DNA from 3 places in the Marvinbryantia formatexigens DSM 14469 genome. Region 3 is predicted to be linked to each of the others. Evidence: riboswitches for the same ligand, from Rfam matches in the RefSeq annotation. Region 3 holds a riboswitch; each other region holds the start of a gene.
What was found. A riboswitch is a leader RNA that binds a small molecule or an ion and turns the genes downstream of it on or off. The one in region 3 is predicted to bind cobalamin.

Region 1 (9,953 bases), 500 kb from region 3:
GGATATGTTCAAAGGCTCTTTTAAAAGGAATAATGAGGGCGATTATCATTGCACGGAGGCGGAAGTAAAGGCAATGCTCCGTGACCAGACCCGCCTGACTTCTGATATGAAAGTGCTGCTGAATCTGGAACTTTCCGATTTTGACCAGGAATCCGTAAAGAGTTACAGGGTGTGGTTCGCAACCAGGCATCCTGACCATGCGTGGACGAAATTGCCGGATGGGGAGTTCCTCGAAATGATTGGCGCTGCCAGTGATGACTGTAAGGATAGGGCACTCCATCCCACCTGTGCCGGACTTCTCATGTTCGGGAAAGAATATAAGATTACAAGGGAGTACCCAGCGTATTTCCTGGACTATAGAGACCATGCAGATCCTTCTGTCCGCTGGACGGATCGGATTCAGTCACAGTCGCCGGACTGGTCTGGAAATGTATTTGATTTTTTCACCCAGGTTTCCAGGAAGCTGCTCCGGCTGCTGAAAGTTCCGTTTAAACTTGTCGATATGGTTCGTGTAGATGAGACCCCAATGCACGATGCGGTCAGGGAAGCATTGGTAAACTGTCTTGTAAATGCAGATTACTTTCTCACCCGTGGTGTTGTGATTGACAGCTATGCTGACAAGATCATCATTAAAAATCCGGGGACGAGTATTGTGGGAAAACGGCAGATGCTTCGCGGCGGCGATTCAGAACCCCGCAATGCAAACATTATGAAGATGTTTAATCTGATTGGGTATGGTGAACACGCAGGCAGCGGTGTGCCAGACATATTTTCAGTGTGGGAAGATGCCGGATATATAGAACCTACGATCGAGGAGTATTTTGGCGAAGATGGACCAAGCAAGACAGTGGTCACATTGCCATTGGTGGAGAAAGGTTCGGTCCTTTTAGGAGAAGAATCAGAAAAAAGACCAGAAAAAGGACCAGAAACCACAAAAAAAGAGAGTGAGATTAAAAGGAGGACAGCTGCTGTATATGAATTAATTGCAAATGACCCATCGTTTTCACGTGCTGAAATTAGTCGGAGACTGCAATTGTCCGATAAACAGGCAAAATTGGCCATAGAGATATTAAAAGAACGCGGACGAATTCACAGAGAAGGTTCTGCCCGGAAAGAAAAATGGATTATAACTGGCGAATGACGTCAGATATTTCGAAGAAACCAGAAAGGGCGCTTACAATTGTGTGAAGAAAGGGGCTGTGAAAAAAGAACGCTTTTAGGCAAAAAATTTAAAAATAAAATTGGCTTGAATATAGATGCCGCAGCCACATAAAATAAAGTTGTGATTGTATTTTGCGGGAGAATCTTGTAAAATGTAATTAGAAAAGCTGTGCATCAGCGGTGGGTTGACACCTAAAATCTGATACGTTTTCCGAACGCAGGTGTCGGAGGTTGACAGGCAACGGAAAAACCTGTTATTATCTAGACGTAGGTGCAGGAGGTTGGCAGACAACAGAAAAATCAATCATGAGAAGGGAATGATCGGTGCTGCGGCGCAGACATTCCCTTTTCTAAACACTTTTATGAAAAATGTCTGGACAGGCGTTTGACGGAAAAGGATTTTTCTTTTTCAAAGGATGGCTCCCCGGTTCAGAAAGTATATGCGATTATCTCTAAAGAATATAAGGAAGAAAAATATTCGGTTCTTGAAAAACTGGATAAAGGAATAACACTGGAAAACAGTTTTTTTTCAGAGGATATTGAGTGCCTGTTGGAAAGAAAAACACTGTGTAGTATTATATAGGAACTGTCTGTAAAGGAAATATACGGAAACAGCGAATCGGCTTCCCGTAGTCTGCCCGTTTTTTATAAAAATAAAAAGTCCGATAAGCATCGGACTTTACAAAAGCTGATGACGGGACTCGGACCCGTGACCTCCTCACTACCAATGAGGTGCGCTACCACCTGTGCCACATCAGCCTGCGCGATTACTCGCTACAGTATGAAATGTTACCATACTCTCACGCGATTGTCAAGCAAAAGATTTGTATTTTTGTATTTCAAAAAATGAAAAAATAACTTCCACTGCAGGGGGAAATATGTGGGTACTTTTTCATTTTAGATGCGCCGTTACGTTTTGAGAATAAGCTTTACAGACGAATGCATTCATGTTATGATAAGTTTGTTAAAAATAAAACACAAAAAAGTTCCGGTGAAGGACATAGATGGAGAAAATCTGTCCGTCATCGGATGAAAAGGGAATGCGGTGAGAATCCGCAGCAGCCCTCGCTACTGTGTAGGGGACGAATTATCAAAGCCACTGATGCGTTGCCATTGGGAAGGTGATAAGGAGGAGGAACCAAAGCCAGGAGACCTGCTTTTTTGTGAGGTATGTATTATTTTCGATGGGAAAATAGATGCATTTGCTGAAGCGGGAAATCATAAGGCGTGCTGTTTTCATCGGGAGACAGTACGCCTTTTTTGATTCTCTTTTCACATATCCGTAATCTGCCCATCATCAAAAAGGAGGACAAAGGATGAAAAAAGCAGCCGGTATATTTATGGCTCTGACAATGTGCGCTACGATATGCACAGGATACCGGCAGGAAGCAAAAGCAGAAGAAACATCAGGAAACCATGTTGAAAATCTGGTTATCGGTACTACGGCTGAAAACAATGTATTTAATGCCCTGACCCAGACGGATGCCTTCGGCAGAATGAATTATAACGGATTTACGCAGGGAGATTTCGTGTACCGTGACGCAAATAATGAATTGCAGCCGTATTTCTTTAAGTCCTTTGAAATATCAGAGGATGGAAAGCAGATTGATTTCACATTCCCGTTGGATGCGGTATGGCATGACGGAGAACCGGTGACAAAAGACGATATTGAATTTACATTTGAATACATGCGGGACGTAAAAAAAGTTGGAAGCTTACAGAATCTGGAGCGGATTGAATTTACGGGCGAGGACAGCGCATCGCTGATTTTCTCGGAACCGGATGCCTACTACTGGATTAATTCCACCTGCAATAATAATGCCTGCGTGTATCCAAAGCATATCTGGGAAGGCGTAGAAGACTATTCATCCGTTACCGGACCGGAAGCTGCCATCGGCTGCGGACCTTACAAGCTGGTATCGGTGGATACGGATGCCCAGACTTCTTATTATGAAGCGGTTTCGGAGAATGCAATCCTTGGCGAGCTGACAGTCGACAGCGTGACTGTACAGAGCTATTCGGATGAATCGACCCTGATGATGGCTATGATGAACGGGGAAATTGACGCTATGTACAATTACGCGAACCCGATTGATGCACCTGTGATTGATACGGTAAAAGGGACAGCGGATATTGATCTGGGAGAGAGTCCTTTCAGCGGATGCTATCAGCTGGAATATGGAAAAGACCGTGCACCGGGCAATGACGAGGCATTCCGGAAGGCAGTGAGTACCGCGCTGAATTATGAACTGCTTGCGTCCACCATTAACGGCGAATATGGTACGGTTCCCGGAACCGGAATTATTCCGCCTACCTGCAAAGGCTATGACGAGACGCTCCCGATGCTTGAATATGATGCGGAGAAAGCAATGGAGATGCTTGATGAAGCCGGATATGTGGATATCGACGGGGACGGCTACCGTGAAATGCCGGATGGAAGCGCGATGGATCTGGCTGTCACGCCGCAGTACAGCTCCAGCATGGACCTTAGAATGCGTATTGCGGAAGTAATCATGCAGAGCCTCGATAAAGTAGGCATTAAGAACCATATGGACAATGACAGCATTACAAACAGTGAGGTCTGGGAAGCAAATATGACAGCAGGAGATTATGATCTGTCTATCACCCTGACGACATCCGGTATGGCATCTTACAGCACCGCATTCCGTTATTTCATGGGCGAGCTCCGGGAAGGAGAATCCTCCTGGATCTGGGGAACCGTTCATGATCCGGAATATAACGAAGCATATTATGCAATGACCGGCGCGACCTCGGACGAGGTTTACATCGAAAACTGCAAGATACTGCAGAAATATATGTCAGATACCAGAGCAGCTCAGGCTCTGTGCTGGGAGACGGCGTTCTTCCCGTATCGCACGGATAAATATGAGGGCTGGACCAACTACCCGTCCTGGGGAGTAATTAACAACACCACCTGGTTTGAGCTTACAACAAAATAGTCAGAAAACGGGGCGCTGCCAGAGTCGCAGCGCCCTGACTGTATGAGCCGAAGGAGAGAGTATTTTGCAAAAACACATACTGAAAAAAACAGTGATTGCCCTGGCAACCATTTATCTGATTATTACAATCAGCTTTGTACTGGTACATATTATGCCCGGCGATCCGATTATTCATCTGATTGGACAGGAAGAATACTATTACCTTCTGGATAATGATCCGGCTTATCTGGAGACACTGATTGAAAAGTACGGACTGAATGACAGTCTCCAGATGCAATATGTAAAATATTTAAAAAGCATTGTCACTTTAGACTTCGGGATTGCCTATTCCAACCAGAAGCCCGTCGTAGAAAATGTACTGAGTGCTTCTAAGTGGACCCTGATGCTTTCCGTACCGGTCTGGATTCTGGGAGGCATCATCGGAGCTGTTCTCGGCGTACTGGCCGGGTGGAGACCCGGAAAACTGTTTGACCGGATTATGACGCCGGTCTTTCTTGTATTGAACACGATGCCCTCAAACTGTTTAAGTCTCCTGCTTCTAATGGTTTTTTCCTATAAGCTGCGTATCTTTCCGATTAACGGCATGGTGTCGGCAGGGACACAGGGCATTGACCGTGTTTTAAGCATTCTTGAGCATATGTGCCTGCCACTGATTATTCTGCTGATATTCCGTATATCCGGCGATTTTATGCTGATGAAAAGCGCGGTTTCACAGATAAGAAACGAAGAGTATATTCTGACGGCCAGGTCAAAGGGGCTTCCCGGAAAGAATGTACTGTTTCTCCATGTCATGAAAAATGCGATGGTTCCGTATCTGACTTCCTTTTTAATGCAGATGGGGAATCTGTTGTCAGGCTCCATGATTGTAGAAGTAGTTTTCGGATGGAAGGGTATGGGGATGCTGATGTACAATGCGGTTCAGAACCGGGACTTTCCCACGGCGCAGTTCTGCTTTCTGCTCTCAGCCGTATGTGTAGTTGGAAGCAATCTTCTCAGCGATATTGTAAATGCGGCAGTTGACCCCAGAATCAAAACAGGAGGTGCCTATGAAGCGTAAAAAGAAAAGAAACCCGGCAATGACGGCAGGGCTTCTGATTATTGGATTTTTCCTGCTGGTCGCTATTTTTGCGCCGTTTATTGCGCCATATGATCCAAATGAAATGATGATCAGTTATCTCCCGCCTTCCAGGGAACATCTTCTGGGAACCAATGACGTAGGACAGGATATTTTTTCAGAGATGATTTACGGAACCAGAGTATCACTGTATATCGGCATTTTCGCGGCATTTATTGTGACGGGAGTGGGAACGGTGCTTGCATTGATTTCCGGTTATTTTGGAGGAACGGCGGATAAGATTATTACAGCCATTACGAATGTGGCTATGGCGGTGCCGGGTCTGCCGCTGACTGTTTTGCTGGTGGCTTATCTGGAGCCGGGAAAATGGAGCCTGATTATTTCTATCAGTATCACGTCATGGACAGGTACCCTCAGAATTCTGCGTTCAAGAATCCAGCAGATTTCGGAAATGCCTTTTATCAAAATTGAACGGACACTGGGCGTTTCTCCGCTGGTGATTTTGTTCAAACATATTTTGCCGAATGTAAAGGACATCATTCTGACAAGAGGGGCGCTGGCGATTTCCAGCGCTATGATGACAGAAGCCAGCTTAAGCTTCCTGGGGCTTGGAAGCGTTACGGAAAAGAGCTGGGGAGGCGTACTGCACTATGCATTTTTCCGGAACAGCATTATGAAAAACCAGGTGTGGTGGTATCTGCCGCCGATTGTCTGCATCTGTGTCGCTGTGCTTGGGTTTATGCTGGTGGGCTACTACGGCCAGATGAAGAAAGTGTAGGTGAAAACATGCTGGAGATTAAAGATTTATCAGTAAAATTTGCCTCCGAACATTCTGTGCAGGCGGTGGAGCACGTAAGCCTTTCTGTAAAAAAGGGCGAGCATGTGGCGATTGTCGGAGAGACAGGAAGCGGGAAAAGTATTCTTCTGCTGGCTGTTCTGGGGCTTCTTCCGGAAGGCGCCCTTGTGACTGGCGAAGTTTTTTTTGAAGATGTGGATTTGCTGAAGCTTTCGCCGGGACAGTTAAATAAAATCAGGGGAAACCGGATTTCCTATGTGCCCCAGGGAAGCGGAAACGGGCTGAATCCTCTTCTGCGGGTGGGGTTCCAGATAAGCGAGCCGATGGTCGTCCACAGAAAGACGCCGAAGGCGGAAGCATGGAGAAAAAGTGTGGAGCTGATGAAGAGGTTTTATATTGGGAATGAAGAACAGGCAGCAAAACAGTATCCCCATACATTTAGCGGCGGAATGAAGCAGAGGGCGCTGATCGCTATGGGAATTTCGGCGGACGCGGGAACAATTCTGGCGGATGAACCCACCAAGGGGCTGGATGAAGAACGGATTGCCGAGGTTGTCCGGTGCTTTCAGCAGTTGGAGGATAAAACGATTCTGTGCGTAACGCATGACCTGAAATTTGCAAAAGAAATCAGCCGGCGAATCTGTGTGATGTATTCCTCAAATCTGGTAGAGTATGCATCGACCGAGGAAATTTTAAGCAGCCCACTGCATCCATATACCAGGGATATGCTGATGGCGATGCCGGAGAATGGTCTGAAATTTCAGACGGGATTTTCAGTTTCTCATGACAATTATGAGAAAATGGGATGCCGGTATGCGGCGCGGTGCAGCGAATGCTTTGAAAAATGCCGGGAAATGCCGCCGGTATTTGATGTGAGCGGTCATAAAGTGAGGTGTTGGAAATATGCTTCTTCAGACTGAAAAGTTGTCAAAGCGGTACAGACGCAGCAGCGGCGAAGTCTTTTTCGCGGCAAATGAAGTGAATCTGTCCATAGAGGCAGGACAGACAGCGGGGCTTCTTGGAAAAAGCGGGAGCGGAAAATCTACAGTAGGGCAGATGATTGCCGGACTGGTAAAGCCGTCCGCCGGGCGGATTTTTTATAAGGGAAAGGAGCTGTCGTATCCCTATAAAGGGGAAGAACGCCGGAAAATCCAGATTTTATTCCAGCATCCGGAGGTGTCCTTTAACCCGGCGCTTCCGCTGATAAAAAGCATGTGCGAGCCGTATAAGCTGCTGAAAAAACCGGCAGGCGAAGAGGATATCCTGAAAGATATTGAAAAATTCGGACTGCACAGGGAGCATCTGCACCGGGCGCCGATGGAGTTATCCGGCGGGGAGCTGTAGAGGGCGGCGCTTTCCAGGATTCTTGTGATGGAGCCGGAGCTGATTATTCTGGATGAACCGACGAGTATGCTGGATGTTATTTCGCAGGCACAGATTATTCATTATTTAACGGAATACCAGAAGGAACACGGGACGGCGTATCTGTTCATCACCCATCACAGGATGCTGGCTTCCCAGGTATGCGATGAGATTTTTGAAATTGAGGAGGGACAGCTGCTTTTGCATTCGTGTTGCACGACACGTGCAGATGTGATAAAATCGCAGTGAATGATAGTGATATTTATATTAAGGGGAGCCGGATATGGAGAAAAATGATAGGAAAAAGAAAACCGCGCCGTTTCTGATTTTGTTGGCGGGCTGTCTGTGGGGAAGCATGGGGATTTTTGTGCGCACTCTGAATGCATGGGGAATGGAGAGCTTTGAGATCGTGGCGCTGCGTTCTTATGTAACAATGGTTTGTATGCTTGTGCTTCTTGTTGTTTTTCAGAGGAAGCTTCTGAAAATCCGGCTGCGTGATATCTGGTGCTTTCTGGGTACCGGTCTGTGCAGCATTGTGTTTTTTAATTACTGCTATTTCCGCACGATTATGGAAACCTCCATGCCGGTGGCGGCGGTGCTGCTGTACACCGCACCGGTGATGGTGGTCCTGATGTCGGCGGTGCTGTTTCGCGAGAAAATCACGCCCGCGAAAATGGCGGCGCTGGTGATGGTGGTAATCGGCTGCGCTCTGGTGGCAGGGCTTGTGGGAAACGGACATACGCTGACACCGGCGGGACTGCTGGTCGGTCTGGGCGCGGGCTTTGGCTATGCGCTATACTCTATTTTCAGCCGCTATGCGCTGGAGAGAGGCTATCATCCTCTGACGATTCTTTTTTATACTTTTACATTTGCTTCGGTGGGCGTGCTGCCGTTCGCGGATATGGGAGCTGTGTGGGACGCGGTGACGGCGGATGCCGCTCATGCCGGGATTTCTCTGGTGTTCGGTCTGGTGAGCACGGTGGTGCCCTATTTTGTATATACAATGGGGCTGTCCAGTGTGGAAAACGGGACGGCGTCCATCCTTGCTTCGGTGGAGCCGGTGACGGCGTCCATTCTCGGTATCGTGCTGTTTGGAGACCGGGTAGACGCATGGCAGGCGGCAGGAATGCTTCTGGTGTTTGCTTCTATTATTATATGTAACCTTGCGCCGAAGGAGACAAAGGGGCGTGCCTGCCGGGAAAGACAGGCTTAGAAGAAGGCTGCATAAGCAGGGAGTGACATGACGCGCTGGGGAAAGACCGCATAAGCAGGGAGCGACATGACGCGCCGGGGAAAGGTCGCATAAGCAGGGAGTGACATGACGCGCCGGGAGAAGCCGCATAAGCAGGGAGTGACATGACGCGCCGGGGAAAGGTCGCATAAGCAGGGAGTGACATGACGCATCGGAAGAAGGTCACATATGCAGAAAGAGATGCGCCGCTGTGCCGGGGCAGGAAAATGCAGGAGGATAAAATGCCGGAATTAGCGGAAGTGGAAATGATAAGAAGAGTTCTTGAGCCGCAGCTTGGCGGAAGAACGGTTACGAAGCTGTTGGTTGTCCGCCCGGAGGTGGTGGCGCATCCGCAGACGGAGCAGTTTGCAGAGAACGTGTGTGGGGCGGTGATTGAACGGCTGTGCAGGCGGGGAAAATATCTGCAGATTATTTTTCAAAACGGCTCGCGTGCAGTGGTGCATCTGCGCATGACGGGACAGCTCCTGGTGCTGCCGGCGGATTCGCCGCCGGAGAAATATACGCAGCTTGTTCTCTCTCTGGACGATGGCAGGGAGCTGCGTTTCCTGGATATGAGACGTTTCGGAAGATGGTGGTTTCTGCAGAAGGATGAGCCGGACACCTTTACCGGGATGCAGACGCTCGGACCGGAGCCGTCGGACGAAAGGCTGACGGCCGGATATCTCAGAGAAAAGGCGGGCGCCAGCCGGAAGGCAATCAAGGACTGGCTGCTCTGCCAGCAATATGTTGCCGGAATCGGAAATATCTATTCAGATGAAATTTTATTTGCAGCAGGTATTTATCCCGGACGCGGGGCGTGTTCGCTGACGGAAAAAGAGTGGGAGCGCCTGGCGGAGGAAATCCCGCGGACAATGCAGTTCTTTGTGGAGAAGAATGAGATTTCTGCGGAGGACTATCTGAAGAGCAAGGGAAGGGATTACCGGAACACGCCGTATTTGCAGGTATACGGGCATAAAGGAGCGCCATGTCCGAAATGCGGGGCGCCGCTGGCAGGCAGCAGGATTGCAGGGCGCAGCAGCGTCTACTGCCTGCAGTGCCAGAAATAAAACCGGAGCCGCAGGACGGAGTATGCAGCCGGAGAAAAATGGAGCCGCAGGACGGAAAACAGCCAGATGGAGAAATGCATGAAACGGATACTGAATTATCAGATTGAGAAGGAATGGGAGGGAGAGAGCGCCGCCGCATTTTTACGGGCGAAGGGCTTTTCGCGCCATATTCTGACGCATCTGAAGCAGACGGAGGGCGGCATCTGCCGGAACGGCAGCCGGATATGGCTGTCTGAACGGCTTCATTTTGGCGATGTGCTGACGGTAACATTTCTGGAAGAGCGCTCCTCGGAAAATATTG
Region 2 (9,953 bases), 850 kb from region 3:
TTGTCGGCGAGGAGGTGATGGAAAACATACCCTCGCTGACGCCGGGCGCGCAGAGCATTGCGCACTGTCCCGGCATATGTTCAAACAGCTTGCCGCCCTCCGGCGCGTTGACGCGGAACGTCTTTACATCCGGCGTTTCCTGGCGGATGTCGGTAATCACGCCCACCATCGGAATCAGCGTATCTCTGGTATAATTTTTATGACAGGTACATTCGCTCACTGCTGTTCACCTCCCGCTGCTTTTTCTTCCGAAAACTTTTTAATTACTTTTACGATATTCAGGGATGCCGGGCATTTTTCCACACAGCGTCCGCAGCCGACACAGGAATACATACCGTCGTTATTCGCCGGGAAGTACACCAGCTTGTGCATAAAGCGCTGGCGGAACCGCTGCATCTGACTGGTACGGTTGTTGCCGTGCGCCATCATGGTGAAGTCGGAATACATGCAGGAATCCCAGCAGCGGTAGCGCTGCACGCCATGTCCGGTATCGTAATCCTTGATATCGTAGCACTGGCAGGTCGGGCATACGAAGGTGCAGGTTCCGCACGCCAGGCACGGTTTATACAGCTCCTCCCAGAGCGGGGAATCGAATTTCTCCTTCTGGGCTTCCCCGTTCCAGCCCTCTAATGACAGATGGCTGTACGGCAGCTTCTCCACAATGCGGCGGATATTTTCTTTTTCCGCCTCCACTTTTTCGCTGTCCCCTTCTGCCTCCGTGAGCAGATCACGCACTTCTTCTGTGAGCGCTTCACCCTTTACGGTAAGCGGCTTCCAGAAAAGCTCCTCTTCTATCATCCAGCAGGCAACGTCCGCCGCCGGGTCTGCGCAGTCGATGCCGAACACCCTGCAGAAGCAGGTTTCCTCCGGCTCGTGACAGGCGAGGGCGACGATCGTTCCGTGTTCGCGGCGCGCCGCATAGAAGGAATCCACCGGCTCCGCCAGAAAGACCTTATCGAGCACCTGCACGCCCTGCACATCGCAGGCTTTCATGCCGAATACCACAAATTCCTGTTCCTTCAGCGCCTGCGGCTCGATGGAAATCTTCTTTCCCTCACGCTTGCAGGTATAGAGATTCTCACTCTGCGGGAAAAAAGCATCCTTGGGGGATTTCACGGTCTTCAGCACATCAAGGGCTACCGTATCGCCCTCTTCCCATACCGCGAAGTTTGTCTGTCCGCCGATTTCCAGCGGCAGATACAACTCCTTCTTTTCCGCGATGCGGCGGTAAAGCTGCGGCAGGTTTTCTTTCGCAATCTTATACATGCTCCTTCCCCCTCTCTGCAACGATTCCCGGCTCGGCGTCGTCAAAGGTAAAGTGCGTCAGCGGCGTATCCGCCGTGATATCTTCGCCCGCCTGGTATTCTCCGTAAAGCTCGTTGATATCCTTGATAAACTTCCGGTTAAACAGGTGCAGAGGAATTCCCTGCGGACATACGCGGCTGCACTCTCCGCAGTCCGTACATCTTCCGGCAACATGGAAGGCACGGATAATATGGAACATTTTCTCCTCAAAGGAATCGGCGTTCGCCTTCTGGGAGCTGTCAAATTTTGTGCTGTCAAATACACATTTGCGGCAGCTGCACGCCGGACATACGTTGCGGCAGGCGTTGCAGCGGATACATTTGCTCAGTTCCTTCTGGAAGAAAGCAAACTTCTCCTGCGGGCTCATCGCCTCGATGCGGCGCACCTCCTCAAAGCGGTCCGCGTCCGTGGTGTCCGCAGAATCCCCGATCAGCTCGTCGTAAATCTGGTGCTCCTTGCCCTTGCAGACATGGCAGCGCTCCAGCATGGCATCCTTATAGGCGCAGCTCTTTTCTCCGTAAATAGTCTGGATCGTCAGCGTATCGCAGGCGTCCTCAATTTCCGCCCCGTCGATGCGCTCAATGCCCTTAATGCCCTGTTTTCTGATTTTTTCAATATCCAGCTTGCCCTTGCAGCCCACGCCGATGATGTACGCTTTTTCGCGGTCCACGCGGTGCTCCTTTAAGAGCTGGTTAAAGCTGTAGGTGTCGCACGGCTTCAGGCAGACCAGGGTCTTTCCCTCCAGTTTGGAGGCTTCTATCATATATTTGCTTAAATTCGCCCCGCAGAATCCGTTGTACACGAAATCCTGCAGTTCTTCCGCGTTTTCAAAGTAAGCCGGTTCCGGATTATAAGGCAGGTCGCCGGCTCTCCAGCCAAGGACGCGCGCAACCGTTCCGTCTGCCAGCAGCTCTTTTGCACGGTTAATTAATTCCTGCATCTTAAATCCTCCAATCTTACGTTCTTTCCGAGCGAGTAGATCTTCTCCACAAACTCGTTCATGGTTGCGGAGAATTTCGCGCCCTCCGCGGCGGAAACCCATTCCACGCGGGTGCGTCCGTTTTCCACGCCGATGAAGTCCAGCATGGAGAACAGCAGCGTCATACGTCTGCGCGCATAATAGTTTCCGGTGCTGTAGTGGCAGTCGCCCGGATGACAGCCGCACAGGATCACGCCGTCCGCGCCCTTCTCAAATGCTCTCAGGATGAACATCGGGTTGACACGGCAGGAACAGGGCACGCGGATGATCTTGACGTCCGCCGGGTAGGTCAGACGGCTGCTTCCAGCCAGGTCTGCGCCCGCGTAGCTGCACCAGTTACAGCAGAAAGCGACAATTTTCGGTTTAAATTCTTCATTCTTTTCTATCGACATATTGCATCCACCTCCGCTATAATCTGTCTGTTCGAGAAGCCCTGCAGATCCATCGCTCCGGACGGGCAGGCAACGGTACATGCTCCGCAGCCCTGACACAGCGCGCTGTTTACGACTGCGATGCGGCGCGTCTCACGGATGCCGTGGTCGTTTACTTCCCTGTCTTCATAGGTGATTGCTCCGTACGGGCAGACATTCGCACAGGATGAGCAGCCGTTGCAGAGCAGGATATCGGACTGCGCCGTACACGGGTTCGTCAGCAGCTTATCCTTTGCAAGCAGACCGATTGCCTTTACAGCCGCCGCGCCCGCCTGCGCAACTGTTTCCGGAATATCTTTGGGTCCCTGGCAGACGCCGGACAGGAAAATACCGGCTGTCGGAGATTCCACCGGACGCAGCTTTGCGTGCGCTTCCGTGAGGAAGTTGTTAGTATCGATGCTTGCTGTCAGCATGGTCGCAATCTTGCGGACATCCGGGTTCGGCTCGATGGCGGTCGCCAGAACGACCATATCGGCTTCCATCTTAATCTGCCGGTTATCCAGCAGATCAGACGCCTGCACAAGCAGTCTGCCGTTTGGCTGCGGCGCTACTTTGCCAACCTGGCCCTTGATATAATTGACGCCGTACTGCTCCACCGCACGGCGGTAGAATTCATCGAAGTTTTTGCCCGGCGTACGCACATCAATATAGAACACCGTCACATTCACATCCGGATATTTGTCGCGGATGAGCATGGCGTGCTTCGCCGTGTACATGCAGCAGATTTTCGAGCAGTAGCTCTTTCCTCTGCTGTCTGAGCAGCGGCTGCCGACGCACTGGATGAATACCATTTCCTTCGGCGCTTTTCCGTCGGAGAGGCGCTCCAGATGACCTTTTGTCGGTCCGGCGGCATTCATGATACGCTCCAGCTCCAGGGAGGTGATGACATCCTTGCTCTGGCTGTAGGCGTACTCGTCGTAATTGTCCAGCTTAATGGTATCAAAACCGGTTGCAACCACGATTGCACCGTATTTCTCTGTGATAATCTCGTCCTTCTGGTCATAGTCGATGGCGCCTGCCTGGCAGACCTTCGCGCACACGCCGCATTTGCCGGTCTTAAACTTGATGCAGTGCTCGCGGTCGATCACCGGTACATTCGGAATCGCCTGTGCAAACGGCGTATAGATGGCGCTTCTGGTGTTCAGCCCACGGTTGAATTCGCTGGGCGTCTTGCGGGACGGGCATTTCTCCTGGCACACGCCGCAGCCGGTACATTTGTCCATGTCCACGCTGCGCGCCTTCTTGCGGATATCGACCGTGAAGTCGCCAACGAAGCCGCTCACCTTTTCCACTTCACTGTATGTATAGATTCTGATTTTCTCGTGGGCTGCCGCCTCCACCATCTTCGGGGTGAGGATACATGCCGAGCAGTCCAGGGTCGGGAAGGTCTTGTCGAGCTGCGACATTCTGCCGCCGATACTCGGCGTTTTTTCCACGATATCCACCTCGTAGCCCGCGTCAGCGATATCCAGCGCTGTCTGGATGCCGGCGATTCCGCCGCCGATTACCAGGGCACGCTTTGTAACCCGGCTCTCGCCAGGCTTTAAGGGGGCATCCAGATTTACTTTTGCGATGGCTGCCCGCGCAAGGATGACCGCCTTTTTGGTAGCTTCTTCGATATCTTTATGTATCCAGGAGCAGTGCTCACGGATGTTGGCGATCTCCACCATATACGGGTTCAGGCCGGCGCGCTCCGCCGCCTTGCGGAAGGTCGTCTCGTGCATACGCGGCGAGCAGGAACATACGACGATGCCTGTCAGATTCTTCTCTTTGATTGCTGCAGCAATCTTCGCCTGACCTGCCTCCGAGCACATATACTGATAATCCTCCGCATGAACCACGCCCGGTTCCTGCAGAGCCATTTCTACTACTTTCTTTACGTCCACCGTTGCGGCGATGTTGCTTCCGCAATGACAGACAAACACTCCTATTCTCTGCATCTGTGCTCACCTCCTGTATCTTCTGAATGCACTGACTAAAAGCTGCTGCGGAAGCTCCTCATCAAGAAGCTCCGGAATTTCATCCGGCTGCAGATAATCTGCTCCGCGCTCACGCACGACAATCTGTCTTGCCGCGTCAATCAGCTTGCCGGGCTTTACATCCCGCGGACAGCGCTCCACACAGGCAAAGCAGGAAAGACATTTCCAGAGTGTCTTTGACTGTACCAGCGCCTCAATGTTTTCGTGCTGCACATAAGATACAAACTGGTGCGGTTTGATGTCCATTTCATCATATGAGGGGCAGGTTGCGGAACATTTTCCGCATTTCATACATTTTAAAGGATTGACGCCGCTGATTTCCTGAATCAGCTCCGCCTGCTTTTTTGCGGTCTTGTTCACTTCGCCACCTCCTCTTTGACACCGAGCGCCTCTGCGAGAAGCTCTGTAAAATAGTATACCGGAAGCTTTCCGTTCGTGCTCTTGTTCAGATTGTACAGGCACAGGGGACAGGCAGTGATCAGCATTTCTGCGCCGAAGCCGGACGCACTCTCCATAATCGTGTCGCACATGTTCTTTGAAAGCTCTTTTTCCTTCAGGGAAATGTAGCCGCCGCAGCATTCGTTGCGGTACGGGTAAATAACAGGCTCTGCTCCGATGGCATGGATGAAATCCTCGATAATCGTGGGATTTTCCGGATTGTCAAACGCCATCACGCTGCCCGGACGCAGAAGCAGACAGCCATAATAGGCGCCGATTTTTCTGCCCGTAAGCGGATTTACCACTTTTTTCTTCAGTTCATCAAACCCTACGCGGTCTCTTAAAACCTCCAGATAATGCAGCACCGTCGTCTCCCCGGCGTAGGGAGTCTCAAGCTGCATATAATTGTTTGCCCTTGTGCGGATGTCCTCCACATGCTTCATGTCGTCGTTCACGCGCTTGATGACATGATGACAGGCGGAACAGAGCGTAACAAGCTCCTGGCCCTTTTCCTTTGCCTCGTTCAACGCGCGTACAGAAGAAAGCTTCGTGGCAATCTCATCGCTTCCCAGCGGATAAACGCCGCCGCAGCACTGCCAGTTTTCAATCTCCTCCAGCTCAAAGCCGAGCGCACGCGCCGAAGCTCTTGCATAGGCATCCAGGTCTTTCGCCTTCGTCCGCAGGGTACATCCCGGATAATAACTGTATTTCATAGTTCCTCCTACCTTTTTCCATGCAGCAGTCCCGACGGGATGTTCTGCCGCATGTAAACTGCCGCCTCCCGGCAGCGTTTACAGTTCAATCTGTGCAATAACGTCTTTCAGCACCTTTGCGCTTGCACGCAGCTTTTCGATTTCTTCTTTGCTCATCCGCATCGGAACCTTGCCGCGGATACCGTTCGGTCCCACCAGCGTAAGTGTGCTTAAACATACATCGTCGATGCCGTACTCGCCGTGCATCATAGAAGATACGGTTGCAATCGAATCAGAGGACGCTACCAGAGTATCGCAGAGCTTGCAGACTGCAGCGGAAATTGCATAGAAGGTCGCTCCCTTGTTCGCAATAATCTTTCCGCCCGATTTGTGCACATATTCAGTCATGGCTTCGCGGTCCAGCTCCTCTATGTCAGCTCCGAGGGATTTCATTGTCTGATAATACTCATCAATGTGCGCGCCGGAAATATATGCGCCCGTCCACGGAATAAAGGAGGAATCACCGTGCTCACCGAATACGTAGGCATGGATATTTTTCTGTGCCACGCCGAAATGCTCGGAAAGACCGCAGCGCAGGCGTGCCGTATCCAGAAGCGTACCGGAACCGATAATCTGGTTCTCCGGCAGTCCGGAAATTTTCGTAAACACGTAAGTCATGATGTCTACCGGATTGCTTACAATGATGTAAAGTGCGTTCGGCGCTGCCTTTACAATTTCCGGCGTAATCTGTTTTAAGATGTTTACATTTGTCTGAGTGAGTTCGATTCTGGACTGCCCCGGCTTTCTTGCTACACCGGAGGTAATGATTACAATATCGGATTCTCTGGCATCTTCGTATTCGCCGCCGATAATGGATACCGGATCGCGGAAGCAGGTTCCCTGCTCAATGTCCATGACCTCGCCATCAACCTTTTCCTTGTTGATATCAATCAGTACAATCTGTGATGCGATGTCTCTCTGGGAAAGTGTGTAGGCAATCGTTGATCCTACGCTTCCTGCTCCGATAATCGTAATTTTGCTGCTCATAAATGTGTGTTCTCCTTTCTTAGATAGAGGATTTTGGTACAAAAAATGCGTCTGTTCCCATAAGCAGACACACCAAATAAACCATAGGGCTCTTCTACCCTATGACCGTCGGATGCCTGTGCTGTGTCTGGAGCACATCCTGTGTATCAGGCAGGTTTCCTGACTTACAGTTCGCCGTTCCCTTCACCTTCTCACATATCTGGGATGCAATGGTTACTGAAGTTCACTCCCTGAATACAGTGACCAGTTCGCTCAGGATTTTCACCTGATTCCCTCTTTCCAGAGCCTTGCCTTGCAAGACCTCTTCACCTGATACCTCGCTATTCTTTTGCACATACAGAGAATACCACATCGTTATTTTTTTGTCAATACTATTATTGTTATTTTTTTGACAAAAAAAGCGCAGCCCGCAGGCTGCGCCATTTTATCATTGCTCTGATTTTTTATAAGGTTCTCATTGCCGCTTCTACCACATGTCCGACAAGCACGGAGGTGGTTACGCTTCCAACGCCGCCCGGTACCGGGGTGATCGCGTCTACGATCGGTTCAACGGCTGCGTAATCCACGTCGCCGCAGAGCTTGCCTTCCGCGTTTACGTTAATGCCGACGTCGATGATGGTCTGACCTTCTTTTACATACTCAGCGCCGACAACGCCTGCGCGTCCGGCAGCTACGATGATGATGTCAGCTTCTCTTGCAACGGACGGCATATCCACCGTTCTGGTGTGGCAGATGGTTACGGTTGCGTTTTTCTTTACCAGCATCATTGCCGCCGGTTTTCCGACAACAAGGCTTCTGCCGATAACAACTGCCTTTTTGCCGGTGCAGTCGATGCCGTAATGGTCAAGAATCTCCATGCATGCCTGCGGTGTGCACGGCGGGAAACCGATCTTCTTGCCGGTGAATACGCCGGACATCGAAAGGTCTGTCATGCAGTCCACGTCTTTTTCTGCAGCCAGCGCGTTTTCGATAACCGCCTGGTCGAGATGCTTCGGCAGCGGACGGAACAAAAGAACGCCGTGGATCTTGTCATCTTTGTTTACTTTGTCGATCACTGCCAGCAGCTCTTCCTGCGCAACATCCTCCGGAAGGAGGATTTTTTCGCAGGCTACGCCAAGTGTCTCGCAGCGCTTCGTCGCACCCTTCTCGTAAGAAATATCGCTCGGATTTTCTCCTACGCGGATGATTGCCAGCGTCGGATTTACGCCCTTTTCCTGGCATGCGGCAACGTTCGCTTTGATTCTTTCATTCAATGCAGCCGTTACCTCTTTGCCCAATAACTGTTTTGCCATTGTTTTTTCCTCCTATTTAAGTCTCGAAAGAACGCTGTCGAAGATCTCATCCGCCTTTACGGTGTATTCCTCCAGCATTTTATCGCATTTTGCATTCAGCTCTGCAGCGAGCTCTTTGTCCGCCATTGATTTTGTATTGATGTATACGTTAAGGCTTGCGCCCTTCAGCGCCGCCTTGCAGAACGCAACGCCGACACCGGCATCGCTGATGGCAAGCGTGGAGCCCTTTGCAGCAAATTCTGCGATGATATCGATCGCCTCGCAGCATTTCTCCATGATTTCCATAGGAACGGAGCAGGCATCCTTTAATACGACTGCCATAACGCGCGCTTTTTCCGCTTTCTCTTCCTCCGTCTCCCGCGGCATACCGTATGCTTTGGAGAGCGGCTCGAAAACTTCTGCATCGCGCTCAATCAGACGGAGAAAATCCTTCTGAAGCTGGTCGCATTTTGCTTTCAATTCCACCATTTCTGCCTCAACGTCCGCATATTTCTTTTTGCCGACCGTAAGGCTTCCTACCATATTTCCAAGCGCCGTACCAACTGCGCCCACCAGTGCGGAAGCGCCGCCGCCGCCCGGAACCGGAGCCTTTGAAGCAAGTACCTCCACAAATTCATTACATGGTACTGTAGAAAATCCCATTATAAACTACCTCCTGAATTTATTCAGAAAACGCTTGCGTTTTCTGCGCGCCGGACGCCCTTCCTTTTGCGTCCGTGCGCATCCTGCACGGAGTGCTCTGACCCGAAGGGTTAGAATAATCCGGAAATCTTTCCGTTCTCGTCCACGTCGATGCGCTCTGCAGCCGGTACCTTCGGCAGTCCCGGCATGGTCATGATCTCGCCGGTCAGCGCTACGATGAAGCCTGCGCCTGCGGAGATCTTCAGGTTGCGTACCGTTACCTCAAAGCCGGTCGGTGCGCCGAGCTTCGTCTGGTCGTCGGTTAAGCTGTACTGTGTCTTTGCCATACAGATCGGGCAGTGCTCGTAACCGAGCGCGGTCAGCTCCTTCGCCTGCTTCTGTGCGTTTGCTGTCAGAACTACCTTGCTTCCGCCGTAGATCTTCTGTACGATCGCGTTCAGCTTATCCTCGATGGTGCCATCCAGCTCATACGCGAAGGTGAAGTCATTCGGCTGCTCGCACAGTCTCACAACCTCTTCCGCAAGTGCGATACCGCCCTCGCCGCCTTTTGCCCATACTTCGGAAAGCACAACATTTACGCCAAGCTCTTTGCATTTTGCCTCAACAAGGTCAAGCTCCGCCTTCGTGTCGGTCGGGAATGCGTTGATTGCAACCACGCACGGAAGCTTGTAAACATTTGTGATGTTGCTAACATGCTTCAGCAGGTTCGGAAGACCTTTCTCCAGAGCCTCCAGGTTCTCATTGTTGAGATCCGCCTTTGCCACGCCGCCGTTGTATTTCAGCGCACGCACTGTTGCCACGATGACAACCGCGTTCGGCTTCAGTCCCGCCATACGGCACTTGATATCCAGGAATTTCTCGGCACCGAGGTCTGCGCCGAAGCCAGCCTCTGTTACCGTATAGTCAGCCAGCTTTAATGCCAGCTTGGTTGCGGTTACGGAGTTGCATCCGTGTGCGATGTTTGCGAACGGGCCGCCGTGCACGATCGCCGGGGTGTGCTCCAGTGTCTGTACCAGGTTCGGCTTCAGGGCATCCTTCAGAAGTGCGGTCATTGCACCCTCTGCGTGCAGGTCGCCCGCCGTTACCGGCTTCTGCTCGGAAGCTTTTCCATATGTATAGCCTACGATGATCCTCGCAAGTCTCTTCTT
Region 3 (9,953 bases):
AGTTTATGGCGGTGATGGAAATGGAGTTTGTTCCGGCGGCGCTGGCGGTTTCCGTACCGTACCTGGTAAAGGACATTATCTCGGTAGTGCTGGCATATTTCGTGGCGCTGGCGGTGCGCAGAGGACTTTCTGCGGCGAACCTGGCTTATGGAATGTAGTCTCAGGCTGCGCATTCATCATCTGCTGTGCATCCCGCTGTTTGTAGGATACGGATACAGCGACGGCTTCTGCAGAAATATGGAGAACATGATTGGAATGCTGGAGGCGCATCAGGATGAACCTTTGAATGCGGTCTGCGCGCCGGATATCATCTGCGCAGGCTGCCCGAATCTGACGGCGGAAAACACCTGCCGGACGAGCGGAATGCAGGTGGAGAAGAAAGACGCCGCGCTGGCGGAAGCGCTTGGCATAGAGCAGGGACAGGTCTATACTTACCGCAGGCTGAAAAAACTGGCGGCGCAGAAGCTTACGGAGGAAATCTTTACCGGCTCCTGCAAAAACTGCCAGTGGTACGCAAAAGGTTTGTGCTCTTTTGAAAAATGGAAAATATTTTCAGACATCAATGCAGGAAAAAGCGAATAATTTTGAAGAAATATATTGACAAACGCACAAAAATGTGTTAAAAAAATATCAAAGAAAAGGGAGTAGCTTACATCGTACAGTCGAATCAGATGGTACATGCGGCGTCAGAACGATATTATTATCCGCCTCATGTGAGCAAATAGCGAGACTTTTGTTTCAGGGTATACACTGAAATGAAAGTCTTTTTTTACACAGAAAATGATTCTGAAGCTTTTTGTGAAACAAGTCGCTTTGCCGGGATGAGCGCGGAAAGCTCCCTTCTCTTTGGAACCGCAGACAAATGCACATACGGGAGGAAAAGGTATGACAGAATTCAGAAACGAAGGCGACTGGACGGGGGAACCGGAGGAGCTGAAGAAAAATGAACAGAAGAGAAGAAAAGGCAAAAAGGGGAAGGGAGCAGTCAAGATTGGCATTGCGGCTGCTGCCGCTGTGATACTGGTGGCGGTATTCGCGGGCGATTCCTTTTATCAGATTGGCGAGGAGGAGCAGGCAGTCCTGGTGACGATGGGAAAACCGAAGGCGGTGCCGGAGACCGGACTGCATTTCAAGATTCCGCTGATTCAGTCGGTATACAAGGTAAATACGACGATACAGGGCTTTCCGATCGGCTATGACCTGGCGACGAACGAGAACGTGGAGGACGAGAGCCTCATGATTACCTCGGACTACAATTTTATTAATGTAGACTTTTTCGTGGAATACCGGATTACGGAGCCGGTGCAGTATCTGTACGCGGCGGGCGAGCCGGAGGCTATTCTGAAAAATATCGCCCAGAGCTCCATCCGCACGGTGGTCGGCAGCTATCAGGTGGACGATGTGCTGACCACGGGAAAAGGGGAAATCCAGTCGAAAATCAAAGACATGATTACGCAGAAACTGGAGGAACAGGATATCGGCATCCAGCTCGTGAACATTTCCATGCAGGATTCCGAGCCGCCGACAGCGGAGGTTATCCAGGCATTCAAGGAAGTGGAGAATGCGAAGCAGGGCAAAGAGACTGCGCTGAATAACGCGAACAAATACCGCAACGAGCAGCTTCCGGAGGCGGAGGCAGAGGCGGACCAGATTATCAAGGAAGCGGAAGCGCAGAAGCAGACGCGCATCAACGAGGCGGAAGCGCAGGTGGCGAGATTCAACGCCATGTACGAGGAATACCGCAAAAATCCGGTGGTCACCAAGCAGCGTATGTTCTATGAAACGATGGAGGAGGTGCTGCCGGGCATGAAGGTCGTGATCGACAGCGGAGACGGCGTACAGAAGGTACTGCCGCTGGATTCCTTTACCGGGGAAGACGCGGCAGCAGCGCGGGAGAGCGCGCAGACAGAAGCGGAAACAGAGACAGGAGGAAGATAACTATGAAGAAAACAGCTATTGCGGCAGCGGCGGGAGCGGTTCTGGCAGTGGTTCTGCTTGGTTCCTCCCTCGTGGTGACAAACAAAGACGAATACAAGCTTATCCGGCAGTTCGGCAAGGTGGTAAAAGTGGTGGACCAGGAGGGCGTCAGCTTCAAGGTGCCTTTTGTGCAGAATGTTTCCACGCTGCCCAAGCAGACTCTTTTGTACGATCTGACGCCGTCGGACGTCATTACGAAGGAAAAGAAAACCATGATCAGCGACAGCTACGTGCTCTGGCGCATCAGCGACCCGCTGAAATTCGCGCAGTCGCTGAACTCGTCGATATCGAATGCCGAGAACCGTATCAATACAGCGGTGTACAATGCCACCAAAAATACCATCGGCAGCCTGTCACAGGATGAGGTAATCAGCGGACGCAACGGAAAGCTTTCCGAAGCGGTGATGACGAGCGTGGGGGACAATCTGACGCAGTACGGTATTGAGCTGCTGGAATTTGACATGAAGCAGCTCGACCTGCCGGACGACAATAAGGCTTCCGTTTACGAGCGTATGATTTCCGAGCGCAACAACATTGCGGCGACCTACACAGCGGAAGGAAATTCGGAAGCCAAAGTCATCCGCAATACCACGGACAAGGAGGTCGCGATCCAGATTTCCGATGCAAAGCGGCAGGGCGAGATCCTGGTCGCGGAAGGCGAGGCGGAGTACATGAGGATTCTGGCGGACGCCTACTCGGATGAGGACAAGACCGACTTCTATTCTTATGTGAGAAGTCTGGACGCGCTGAAGGCTTCCATGACCGGGGAAAACAAAACGATTGTGCTGCCGGCGGATTCGCCGATCGCGCAGGCGTTTACCGGGGAATAGAGGAAAAAACCTGAAAAATTTTTGCATTCTTCTGGACAAGTGAAAAATATTGGACTATAATGTATGACGTAAAATTAAATAACATTTGCTGGTTTGAAGCCAGCCGTTGCAAGTTCCGCAAGGATTAATAGAGAAACCGGTGCAAGTCCGGTACGATCCCGTCACTGTGATAGCGAGTCTGAGAGCATTTATGTCACTGGATTTTGATAAAGAAGATCTGGGAAGGCGCTTTTGGGCGATGAACTTAAGTCAGGAGAACTGCTTGCGATTGTTTTTCGTTTGATTCTTACGGTCGATAAGAAGCAGCAGGTAATTTGTGTGTGAAATTATGCCCGTATCAGTCTGTGATACGGGCATTTTTGCAGGCGGGAACTTAGTGAGAGCTAATTTCTGCGCAGCAGGGAAATTTTGCGCAAAAATGCGCAGGCTGTCATGCCTTACATTCAGATATGATACATATTTGCGGTGCCGCGGGAAGAGAAAAACTTTTTCTGCGGCTGTTTTGTTTTAAAACGGGAAATGTAGGAAGGAGAAACAATGTCAAAGAAACAAATTGGAAAAAGGCTTCTGCAGATTCTGGTAGTCCTGTTTGGCGTCACCTTTTTCACCTTTGCGCTCACCTATCTTTCCCCCGGCGACCCGGCGGAAATCATGCTGACAGAGTGCGGAAACCTGCCGACGCCGGAGCTGCTGGAGCAGACCAGGCATGAGCTGGGACTCGACCAGCCGTTTCTGGTGCAGTATGGAAACTGGCTGAAGGGCGTCCTCACCGGGGACATGGGCAATTCCTATGCTTTTAAGATTCCGGTGGCGGAGAAGCTGATGAAGTGCTTCTGGCCAACCATGAAGCTATCGCTGTTTGCGCTTCTTCTGATGATTGTATTTTCGATTCCCTGCGGAATCCTCTCGGCAGTTTATCAGAACAAGTGGCCGGACTATCTGATACGCGGCATCACCTTTATGGGCGTATCTATTCCGAGCTTCTGGATCGGTCTTGTGCTTCTGAGCATTTTCGGCGTGCAGCTGCGCTGGGTAAACGTGGCGGGCGGTACGACGGACTTTAAGGCGATGATTCTGCCGGCGGTCACACTGGCGATGTCCATGTCCTCCAAGTATACCAGACAGGTGCGCAACGCTGTTCTGGAGGAGCTGCGGCAGGACTATGTAACAGGCGCCAGAATGAGAGGAATTAAGGAGGGGGCGATTCTCTGGAAGCATGTGCTGCCCAACGCCATGCTGCCCATCGTTACCCTGCTGGGACTGTCCCTTGGCTCTCTCCTTGGAGGTACGGCAGTCGTGGAGATTATCTACAACTGGCCTGGTATGGGAAGCATGGCGATCAAAGCGATTTCCTGCCGCGACTATCCGATGGTGCAGGGATATGTGCTGGTGATCGCGGTGCTGTATATGGCGATTAATATTCTGGTTGATCTGTCCTATACCTGGCTCGACCCAAGAATCAAGGAGGTCAACTGAACATGAAAAAGAAGAACTTTTTTCTGGAGCATAAACAGTTTACCATTTTCTTTATTCTGGCGCTGGCTATCGCGGGCGTAGCGATTTTCGCTCCCTGGATCGCGCCGAAGGACCCGCTGGAGGCTGTTATGACGGATTCCCTGAAGGCTCCCTGCAAGGAATATCCGCTGGGCGCCGATAAGCTGGGAAGAGATCTGCTCTCCAGGGTAATCTACGGCACCAGAACCTCTCTGGTATATACGCTGATTCTGGTGGCGACGATTTTCGTTACGGGAACGGTGCTGGGTATTATCGCGGGCTATTTCGGCGGCTGGATCGACCAGGTCATCATGCGCGTTGCCGATATGATGATCTCCTTTCCGGGAATGATTCTTGCGATCGCGATTGCCGGTATGCTGGGTGCGAGCCTCCGAAACGGCGTTATCGCCATTACGGCGGTGAGCTGGCCCAAATATGCCCGTCTGGCGCGCAGTATGGTTTTAAAGCTGAAACGGAATCTGTACGTGGAGGCTGCTGTGGTAAACGGTACCAGTACGGCAAAAATTTTGTGGAGGCACATCCTTCCCAACATGCTGACGACCATGACGGTGACAGCGGCGGCGGATATGGGAACGATGATGCTGGAGCTGGCATCGCTCTCCTTCCTCGGTTTTGGCGCGGTGGCGCCCACACCGGAATGGGGACTGATGCTGAACGAAGGAAGAACCTATATGGCGAAAGCTCCGTGGCTGATGATCGCGCCTGGTATCGCCATTGTAATTGTAGTAGTTGTGTTTAATATGCTCGGCGACAGCATCCGTGACATTCTGGATCCGAGACAGGAAAATTAGAGGAGGAAGAACAAATGAAGGTAAGAAAGATGAAAAAATTAGCGGCGGCAGTGGCAGTCGGCGCAGCCGTAATGGCGGCGGGCGCGGTGGTTTCCGCAGCAGGCACGATGACCATCGGCGTGACCAGCTTTGCAGATACGCTGGAGCCGACGGAGCAGTATTTCAGCTGGGTAATCTCCCGTTACGGCGTCGGACAGGGTCTGACAAAATTTGACGAGGAGGGCAACATGGTTCCGTGTCTGGCGACAGAGTGGAGCAACAGCGAGGACGGAAAAACATGGACCTTTACCATCCGCGAGGGCGTGAAGTTCTCCAACGGCAATGATATGACGCCGGAGCTGGTGAAGGCTTCTCTGGAGAGAACCTTTGAAATGTCCAACCGTGTGCCGGAATTCTTTGATGTGGCAAGCGTTGAGGTAGACGGGCAGAATCTGATTTTCAATCTGAACAGAGCAAACGCAAACATGGCAGGCTGCCTTGCGGACCCGCTGTTCCTGATTATGGACACCAGCATTGACAACTCCAATATTGCCATGTCCGGTCCTGTCTGCACAGGTCCCTATGCTTTCCAGTCCTTCGACCCGTCGGGTGATACGGTTGTGGTGCGCAACGAGTATTATTGGGACGGTGAGGTGCCGAATGACAGCGTGACGCTGCGCATCATCGGCGACCAGACGACCCGTTCGATGGCGCTGCAGTCCGGCGAGATCGACGTGGCATATAATCTGAAGACAGAAAACGTATTTGAATTTGACGGCAACGATGCTTACACCATCCAGTCTCTGGAATCCCTGCGCTCCACCTATGCATTTATGAACCAGAACGGCGCGCTGGGTGATCTGGCGCTCCGTCAGGCGCTGCTGCGCGGTCTTGACAAGGAGACCTACACAAGCGTGCTTCTGGAGGGCGGCGCTACCCCGGCAAAGGCTCCGGTTCCGCCGACACTGGATTATGGTTATGACGAACTGAACGACGCAAATGCTTATGACCCGGAGGGCGCAAAGCAGCTTCTGGCGGATGCCGGTTACGTGGACAGCAACGGGGACGGCTATGTGGAGACGCCGGAGGGCGAGCCGCTGGAGCTGACCTTCGTATATTATGACAGCCGTGCAGAGCTGGGCGTTTACGCGCAGGCGGCACAGGCGAGCCTGAAGGAAATCGGTATTAACATCAAGCTTGACTGCGTGTCCTACGAGACGATGCTTGATCGCCGTGATTCCGGACAGTATGATCTTCTGATCTGGAACGTGCTGGTTGCAAACACCGGCGACCCGGAGAACTATCTGCGTGAGAACTGGTACAGCACCTCCGCAAACAATACAGCGGGCTATGCGAATGCGGACGTTGACGCATGGCTGGATGAGCTGGCGGCGACAATGGATGCCGATGCGAGAAGAGAGCTGATTATAAAGATTCAGCAGGCGATTATGGACGACGCGGCAACCGTATTCTTCGGATATGAGAATACCTTCCTGATTTCCAAATCTTCTGTGGAAGGACTGGTTATGTATCCGATGGATTATTACTGGGTAACAGCGGACATGAAAATGGCGGAATAAACGCGGCGCGCATCAAAGGAGCGGAAACTATGCTGGAAATTAAGGATTTGGCAGTTCAGTATGGGAAACAGTCTCCCACCATCGAGCATTTTAATCTTTCCATGAAGAAGGGCGAGATTATCAGCGTGGTGGGAGAGAGCGGAAGCGGAAAAACCACGGTCATCCGTGCAGTCCTCGGCGCACTTGCCGGGGGCGGCCGGGTGACGCAGGGCGATATCACGTTTCACGGGGAATCCCTGCTGAAGTATTCGAGAGAGGAATGGCGGAAACTGCGCGGCACGAAGATGTCCATGATTTTCCAGGATTGCGGCGGGACACTGAATCCCATCCGCAAAATCGGCAGTCAGTATGTGGAATATATCTGTACGCACAGCAGCCAGTCGAAAAAGGAAGCGTGGAAGCTTGGCACCTCCATGCTGGAAAAGATGCGTCTGCCGGAGGCGGAAAATGTGATGAACAGCTATCCGCATCAGTTGTCGGGCGGTATGCGCCAGCGCGTCGGCATCGCGATGGCGATGACTTTTAATCCGGAGCTGCTGCTGGCGGATGAGCCGACCAGCGCGCTGGATGTGACGACGCAGGCGCAGATCGTGCGGCAGATGATGGAGCTGCGGGACAAGTCGCAGACAGGCATTATCATTGTTACGCATAACCTGGGCGTGGCGGCTTATATGGCGGACAAGCTGATCGTTATGCAGTACGGTAAGGTGGTGGACGCGGGCACGCGCGACGAGGTGATGAACCACCCGACAAACGATTATACAAAGAGGCTGCTGGCGGCAGTACCGGAAATGGAGGGAGAACGGTTTGTTTCATGAAGCAGATGTTGTGATGAAAGCAGAGCACATTGTAAAACAGTTTCCCGCCTCCCACGGACGGACGCTGACGGCATGTAATGATGTGAATCTGACGGTGTATAAGGGAAAGACGCTTGGCATCGTGGGCGAGAGCGGATGCGGAAAGTCTACCTTCGTGCGGATGGTGATGTCGCTGGACGACCCGACGCAGGGAAAGATTCTCTATCACGGACGGGATATGGCGTCGATGACGAAGAAGGAGCGCTGGGAAAACCGGCAGAATATCCAGATGGTATTCCAGGACCCGCTGGCGTCCTTTAATCCCAAGATGAAGATTATTGATATTCTGACGGAGCCGCTGATGAATTTTGGAAAGCTGAAGCGGAGCGAAAAAGAGGCGAAGGCGCGTGAGCTTCTGGAAATGGTGGAGCTGCCGGCGGATTTTATGTACCGTTACCCGCACAATATGAGCGGCGGACAGCGGCAGAGAGTCAGCATTGCCCGCGCACTGTCGCTGGAGCCGGAGATTCTGGTGTGCGACGAGGCGACGTCGGCGCTGGATGTTTCTATCCAGAGAACGATTATTGAGCTGCTGGTGCGCCTGCAGGAAGAAAAAAATGTCAGCATGATTTTTATCTGTCATGACCTGGCGCTGATTCAGTCGTTTGCGCATCAGATTGCCGTGATGTATCTGGGACACATTGTGGAGGTGATTCCGGGCGCGGATGTGGCGACGAAGGCGGTGCATCCGTACACGCAGGCGCTGCTGGGCGCGCAGTTCTCCATTCATATGGACCAGAATAAGAAGATTGAGAGCATTGAGAGCGAGGCGCCAAGTCCGCTGGATGTTCCGAAGGGCTGTCCTTTTGCAGACCGCTGCGAACACTGCATGGAGAAATGCCGGTCGCAGAAGCCTGTGCTGCAGGAGATTGCTCCGGGGCATGAGGCGGCGTGCCATTATGTGGCACAGCAGCAGGCGCACGCCTGAGCGGATGGGTGCGGCGTGTTGGAGGATGTCTGGATGGCGGACCGGCGCGCCGCACCTGGATGGAAATAATGGGGGACTTTTGACCCCCGATATCATATTATAGATAGAAGGGCAGACGATATGAGAAAAAGAAGGTTTGCGGTATTTGGAATCATGCTCTGCTTTTTGCTTCTGTTCTGCGTGGGCGCGCAGGCGGAGGAGGCATCGGAGGATGGCACGGAGACGATGAAAATCGGCGTGGTCGTATATGACCCGGACAGCTCGGAAATGAGTATGTTCAGCAATTATTACCGTGATTATATCCAGGAGGGTTTTCCGGTGCAGTTTTTCTTCTCCGGCGCGGTTGCGACAGCGGAGGAGGAAAATCAGTTTATAGAAGCGGCAAAGGAGCAGGGGGCGGAGGGGATCATTTCCTTCTGCGGTTATGATCTGGAGAGCACGCTGGCGGTGTGCGCGGAAAATGAGCTGTATTATGTGCTTGGCTCAGGTATTGTTGCGGATGAGGCGTTTGACGCTGTGAAGGATAATCCGTGGTTTCTCGGCTCGGTAGGACCAGATCCGGCGGATGTGTACCAGACAGGTGTTAATATGGCGGAGTATTTTCTGGAGAAGGGCGCAAAGTCTTACGTGATTATGACGGGCGGCGCGTCCAGGGGAAATGCCACTCACGCATCCCGTGTGGAGGCGATGCTGGAGACATTTTCTGAACAGGCGGGGCTTGTGCTGGACGGCGAGGCGTCTGAGCTTGCCGCGGCAGAGGTGAATACGACGCTGACAAGCGCCGACGGAAGCATGACGGTGACGCTGGTGCCGGATTATACGGAGAACGGCGCCGGGCTTCAAAATCTGGAGGAGGCGTTTGCCGCCGGGAACTGCGATGCGCTGATGAGCGCTTTTCATGCATCCACGTATCTCGATAAGATTGCAGAAAAGGAAGCGGCGCAGGGAAGTAATATTATGGTAGGCGCGATTGACAGTTTTACGGAGGAGAATTTCGAAGCGATTAAGACGAAGGATTCTTTTGGAAATCCGCCGATTGATTATGTGGAGGGCAAGTATGCCTCTATGGCGGGTCCGGCTTTTGCGATGCTTTATAATGCGGTTTCCGGATATCCGGAAGCGAACTCGGAGGATGGCGGGGCAATCCGCCTGTATCAGGGATTCTGGGTGGCAAAGAGCCGCGAGGAGTATATTGAGCTGTACGGCTATACGACCGGTATCTATGAGAACGCTTATAGCTGCGAGGATCTGATGCAGGTAATCCGGGTGTTTAATGAGGAGGCGTCGCCGCAGGCGCTGAAGGAGCTGACGGAAGCGTATACTGTGGAGGATGTGAAAGCGCGGATAGTGAATGGCTGAGTAAATGAGTAATTGAGTAATTGAGTGGCTGAGTGGCTGGGCGGTGGAAACCGCCCGGCTTGTTGCTGCCATGCATACGACAAAAACGTCCAGTGGACGTTTTTTGGTTTATGCGTGTAGCTGCGTCTGTCGGATAT

Region 1: another riboswitch for cobalamin. It lies ahead of NQ534_RS12935 (ABC transporter substrate-binding protein); the one in region 3 lies ahead of nikB (nickel ABC transporter permease).
Region 2: another riboswitch for cobalamin. It lies ahead of NQ534_RS19195 (L-lactate dehydrogenase); the one in region 3 lies ahead of nikB (nickel ABC transporter permease).

Annotation. Positions count from the first base shown of each region.
Region 1 covers NZ_CP102268.1:2,753,439-2,763,391, forward strand. The annotation lists gene NQ534_RS12925 (DUF8451 domain-containing protein) at 5-1,141, shown strand; tRNA gene NQ534_RS12930 (tRNA-Thr) at 1,848-1,920, opposite strand; cobalamin riboswitch at 2,131-2,336, shown strand; gene NQ534_RS12935 (ABC transporter substrate-binding protein) at 2,478-4,121, shown strand; gene NQ534_RS12940 (ABC transporter permease) at 4,186-5,178, shown strand; gene NQ534_RS12945 (ABC transporter permease) at 5,168-5,974, shown strand; gene NQ534_RS12950 (ABC transporter ATP-binding protein) at 5,983-6,912, shown strand; gene NQ534_RS12955 (ATP-binding cassette domain-containing protein) at 6,896-7,336, shown strand; gene NQ534_RS12960 (ATP-binding cassette domain-containing protein) at 7,364-7,603, shown strand; gene NQ534_RS12965 (DMT family transporter) at 7,638-8,567, shown strand; gene mutM (DNA-formamidopyrimidine glycosylase) at 8,828-9,652, shown strand; gene NQ534_RS12975 (RluA family pseudouridine synthase) at 9,731-9,953, shown strand, end outside.
Region 2 covers NZ_CP102268.1:4,105,444-4,115,396, reverse strand. The annotation lists gene NQ534_RS19230 (FAD/NAD(P)-binding protein) at 1-220, opposite strand, end outside; gene NQ534_RS19225 (4Fe-4S dicluster domain-containing protein) at 217-1,266, opposite strand; gene NQ534_RS19220 (4Fe-4S dicluster domain-containing protein) at 1,259-2,245, opposite strand; gene NQ534_RS19215 (hydrogenase iron-sulfur subunit) at 2,233-2,676, opposite strand; gene NQ534_RS19210 (CoB--CoM heterodisulfide reductase iron-sulfur subunit A family protein) at 2,667-4,655, opposite strand; gene NQ534_RS19205 (4Fe-4S dicluster domain-containing protein) at 4,662-5,054, opposite strand; gene NQ534_RS19200 (CoB--CoM heterodisulfide reductase iron-sulfur subunit B family protein) at 5,051-5,845, opposite strand; gene NQ534_RS19195 (L-lactate dehydrogenase) at 5,924-6,871, opposite strand; cobalamin riboswitch at 7,004-7,199, opposite strand; gene NQ534_RS19190 (bifunctional 5,10-methylenetetrahydrofolate dehydrogenase/5,10-methenyltetrahydrofolate cyclohydrolase) at 7,315-8,163, opposite strand; gene NQ534_RS19185 (cyclodeaminase/cyclohydrolase family protein) at 8,176-8,805, opposite strand; gene NQ534_RS19180 (formate--tetrahydrofolate ligase) at 8,916-9,953, opposite strand, start outside.
Region 3 covers NZ_CP102268.1:3,252,203-3,262,155, forward strand. The annotation lists gene NQ534_RS15220 (biotin transporter BioY) at 1-158, shown strand, start outside; gene NQ534_RS15225 (DUF1284 domain-containing protein) at 148-582, shown strand; gene hflK (FtsH protease activity modulator HflK) at 886-1,938, shown strand; gene hflC (protease modulator HflC) at 1,941-2,807, shown strand; cobalamin riboswitch at 2,901-3,087, shown strand; gene nikB (nickel ABC transporter permease) at 3,345-4,283, shown strand; gene nikC (nickel transporter permease) at 4,286-5,113, shown strand; gene NQ534_RS15250 (ABC transporter substrate-binding protein) at 5,128-6,672, shown strand; partial or broken gene NQ534_RS21910 (ATP-binding cassette domain-containing protein) at 6,774-7,241, shown strand; gene NQ534_RS15260 (oligopeptide/dipeptide ABC transporter ATP-binding protein) at 7,480-8,457, shown strand; gene NQ534_RS15265 (type 1 periplasmic-binding domain-containing protein) at 8,578-9,816, shown strand.